DNA from 2 places in the Halalkalibacter krulwichiae genome. Region 1 is predicted to be linked to the other one. Evidence: riboswitches for the same ligand, from Rfam matches in the RefSeq annotation. Region 1 holds a riboswitch; the other holds the start of a gene.
What was found. Region 1 has a riboswitch for cobalamin ahead of BkAM31D_RS01865 (ribonucleoside-diphosphate reductase subunit alpha). Riboswitches for the same ligand answer to the same signal wherever they lie in the genome.

Region 1 (2,190 bases):
AGCATGTCTGAATGGCTTAAATATTTCTTAATTGCTGTTGTAGTGATGGCTCAACTAGGTGGCATTGTTCTGATATTTGTAAATGTCACATGGGCAATATGGGCATTTAGTGTGTATGGTATTGGGATAGTCATACTCATTGCTGTCTTTATCGTTGAACGTTGGAAAGAAAAAAGGGAGGAAATTGATTATGATGATTGTGACTACTGATCAGGTGGCAGGGTATGAGATAGTCGAAGTAAAAGGGTATGTAAAAGGAAGCACCATCCAAACAAAGCACATAGGACGTGATATTACGGCTGGTCTAAAAGGAATTGTTGGTGGTGAGATTAAAGGCTACAACGAGATGATGACAGAGGCGCGTAAGCTAGCTATGCATCGCATGGTTCAAGAAGCTGAAGAAAAAGGGGCTAATGCAATTATTGGGATGAGAATGCAAACATCCACAGTGATGAGTGCAGCAGCCGAAATTATTACGTACGGAACGGCAGTTGTGCTTGAGAAAATCAATTAGCTATCTTCGCCTAGAGGCAAGCGCCTTTGGGCATTTTTGATTTTGTAAAAGGAAAAAATCCCTTGCTTATTAAAAGATACTAGATTACTATATACAATATATCGTAATTAAATGATTGTCTAACAACTATATATTGATTTCGCGGAATGATAGGTGCCTTAACGGCTTAATAGGGAATCTGGTGGAAAACCAGAACTGCCCCCGCAACTGTAAGTGTCGACGAAATGAGGGATCCACTGTGCTAAGTAACAAAGCATGGGAAGGCTCATAGTAGGATGAAGCACGAGTCAGGAGACCTACCTACATTTCTAGTCAAACTTTCTTCGGGGTGTGAGAAGTAAGACGGCAATGAGGTGGGTAACTGGATCATTCTATCACCGCTCATTTTTCTTCTTACGCCGTTTTACGCTCTTTCTCCAATACCTAGGAGAAAGGGCGTTTTTTATTTGATAAGGAGGAGTAAAAGTGCAAACAACTGTAATGTCTAGTGAAACATTGATAGAACAGATTAAAGAATTTGAAAGGGTATTGCCACAGATTGATTTTAAAGCATATAAGGAAAAGGTTGAGCAAATTTTTGCAACGAAAAAGAGTATGTCAGAGGAGCAACTAACGAATGTACTAATTTTATCTTGTATTGAAAGGATTTCGATGGAAGAGCCAGATTGGACCTATGTAGCAGCAAACATTTATCTGAATCAGCTTTATAAGAAGGCTGCTTGTTCAAGAGGGTATAATTCAAGTAGTCGTTATGGTTCCTTTTTGAAATTAATAGAAGAACTAACAGAGAGAGGAATTTACTCTGAAAAAATTTTACAGGAGTATTCTAAAGAAGAATTAATAGAGATGGAAACGTTGATTGTTCCAGAGCGCGATTCGAACTTTACATACATTGGTATTCTTACATTAGCCGATCGATATTTAGCTAAATCTCATAGTGGAGATATATATGAGCTTCCTCAAGAGAGATTTTTACTTATCGCTGCGACGTTAATGATGAACGAGTCAAAGGATAAGAGAATGAACCTCATTAAAGAAGCATACTGGGCTCTATCTCACTTATATATGACGGTGGCAACTCCGACATTAGCAAATGCAGGAAAAAGTTATGGGCAATTGTCTAGCTGTTTTATCGATACTGTCGATGATAGTTTAAGAGGGATTTATGATTCGAATACTGATATAGCAACTTTGAGTAAAAGTGGAGGAGGGATCGGTGTCTATTTAGGTAAATTGCGTAGTCGAGGTAGTGACATTAAAGGGTTTAAAGGAATATCCTCTGGTGTTATTCCGTGGATGAAGCAATTAAATAATACCGCTGTAAGTGTTGATCAGTTAGGACAAAGGCAGGGAGCGATAAGTGTTTATTTAGACGTTTGGCATCGTGATATTTATAGCTTTTTAGCAGTGAAATTAAATAACGGTGATGAAAGGCAACGTACGCATGATTTATTCACAGGAGTAAGTATTCCTGATTTATTTATGGAAAAGGTTGAAGCTCGAGAATCGTGGTATTTGTTTGATCCTCATTCGGTCCGTAAAGTGTTAGGGTTTAGTTTAGAAGATTATTATGATGAAGAAAAAGGGAAGGGAAGTTTCCGCGAGAAGTACGAGCGATGTATAGAAGCTGCTACTAATGGTTTATTAGGGGAGCAAGGGAAAGTTTGGGACGTTGT
Region 2 (2,190 bases), 1.3 Mb from region 1:
AATGTCGTTAGGGCAAAAGGGATTGTCTGGTGTGCAACAAGAGGTAATCTAGCGCTGTTAATGTCACAAGCAGGACCTTCCGTAACAATAGAACCGATTTCCTACTGGGTAGCAAGTCTTCCAGCTGCTGAGCAAAGACAGATTATAAAGGAAAACCCTCATCTACTTCAAGATTGGGATGTCGAACATGGTGATAGACATACTAAGTTAGTTTTCATTGGAACAGATCTAGATAGAGACGAAATGACAAAGGAGCTAGATCAATGTTTGTTAACCGACACAGAGTTTACAACTGATTGGAAGATGTTAGAGGATCCCTTTAAGTGGAATTTACAAAAGGCTTAAAAAAGTTGGGGTAGTTTGATTTTGTCTAGATAGAGTATACAATCGAAGAGCAACTACAAGTAAAATTCATATGGATAACATGTAAACGTCTAGGAAAATAGAACAATTACAATTAGCTTTAGTTCAGCGTAAAACCTTATTTAGTACTAGCCCTACTTTTGTGAAAGTAAATATTCTCCAAACTAACTGTTGCTAAATATACAAAATCATAGTTTAATAGACATTATATGACAAAATATTAAAAGTGCCATAAGTAATCAACTGTGGATAATAGGGAAATCAGTTAAAATCTGATGCAGCCCCCGCTACTGTAAGTGTCGATGAACATGTAAAACCACTAGATTTTTTCTAGGAAGGGACATAAGTAAGTTTGAGACACAAGCCAGGAGACCTGCTTTTAATATATGAATCCAATCTTCGGAGGGAAGGTTTGGGGTGAGCATCTAGAAATCTAGTTGAGTAGATTTCTAATTTGATCATGCCTATACCCTTAACTTCAAGATGGAGTTAAGGTTTTTTTATTATCGTCATGAAACAAGGTGCGTAACGACTCGTTATGCTTAAAAGGGAAGAACGGTGCAAATCCGTCACGGTCCCGCCACTGTAATGGGGAATTTCATTGTATGAAGTCACTGAGTATTCGGGAAGACACAATGAAATGATGAACCTAAGTCAGGAGACCTGCCTTGTTTTCGTCTTCAATACCTACGGGTCATAGGTAGAGAAGTGTAATAGATGAGCTTACTATTCGTTTGCCGTTTAATGCACCTCTATCTTTGATAGAGGTGTTTTTTGTTTCGTAGTCTAGCGTTACTAATCTAATCTGTTTGGAAAAAATTACTTTGGAGTTGATGAAACATGACAACTTGGAATTTAAAGGGTACCCAAAAGCACGTATTAATTTGTAATGGTTCTAGCTGTATGCGTAAGGAGGGGAAGAAATAACTCTCGCAATTCGTGAAGAGATTGCAACCCTTCAATTAGATCATGAAATTCACACATCACGAACTCGTTGTAATGGGCGTTGTAAGGATGCTTGTGTCGTCATTGTATATCCAGAAGGCAAGTGGTATTCGGCAACGTCTACGGAGGTAGGACGTGACATTATAAAAAATCACGTTGACCCAAGCATTCACTTACATGACGCATTAATATATGACTTCGTAGATGATGAACTGAATGCAGTCAATGAGTCAAGCAGAATTGAAGGAATTATGAAAAAGGAAAAAACAAACGTTTAGTTTTCTAACATGGAAGGAGGCTAGTAAGATGCTTGGGAAAATACTTGTCATAGGCTTTGGTCCTGGAAGTTTTGATCATATGACAAACAGGGCACAAACGGCAATACAAGAAAGTGAATGCATCATTGGGTATAAAACGTACGTTGACTTGATTCAAGATTTACTGACGGATCAAGAAATTATTAGTACAGGAATGTCTGAGGAAGTCAGCCGTGCTCAAGCAGCGGTAAAACTTGCAGAACAAGGAAAAACCGTAGCTGTCATTTCAAGTGGAGATGCTGGAGTGTACGGAATGGCAGGACTAGTTTATGAGGTTTTAATCGAAAAAGGGTGGACAGAGAATACAGGAGTGAGCGTTGAGGTGATTCCAGGTGTTTCTGCAAGCAACTCCTGCGCTTCTTTACTAGGAGCACCGATCATGCATGATGCGTGTACGATTAGTTTAAGCGACCATTTGACACCTTGGTCTCTTATTGAAAAGCGAATTGATGCAGCGGCACAAGCTGACTTTGTCATTAGCTTATATAATCCGAAAAGCGGTAGAAGAACGAGACAAATCCAAGAGGCTCAGAAGATTTTACTTGAATATCGTTCACCGCAAACG

Region 2: linked by a shared signal. The riboswitch ahead of BkAM31D_RS24220 ((2Fe-2S) ferredoxin domain-containing protein) and the one ahead of BkAM31D_RS01865 (ribonucleoside-diphosphate reductase subunit alpha) in region 1 are both predicted to bind cobalamin.

The regions. Positions count from the first base shown of each region.
Region 1 is NZ_CP020814.1:361,312-363,501, forward strand. It holds gene BkAM31D_RS01850 (alpha/beta hydrolase) at 1-11, shown strand, start outside; gene BkAM31D_RS01855 (hypothetical protein) at 4-210, shown strand; gene BkAM31D_RS01860 (YbjQ family protein) at 191-514, shown strand; cobalamin riboswitch at 649-832, shown strand; gene BkAM31D_RS01865 (ribonucleoside-diphosphate reductase subunit alpha) at 995-2,190, shown strand, end outside.
Region 2 is NZ_CP020814.1:1,635,010-1,637,199, forward strand. It holds gene BkAM31D_RS08300 (GTP-binding protein) at 1-345, shown strand, start outside; cobalamin riboswitch at 571-758, shown strand; cobalamin riboswitch at 867-1,048, shown strand; partial or broken gene BkAM31D_RS24220 ((2Fe-2S) ferredoxin domain-containing protein) at 1,204-1,586, shown strand; gene cobJ (precorrin-3B C(17)-methyltransferase) at 1,615-2,190, shown strand, end outside.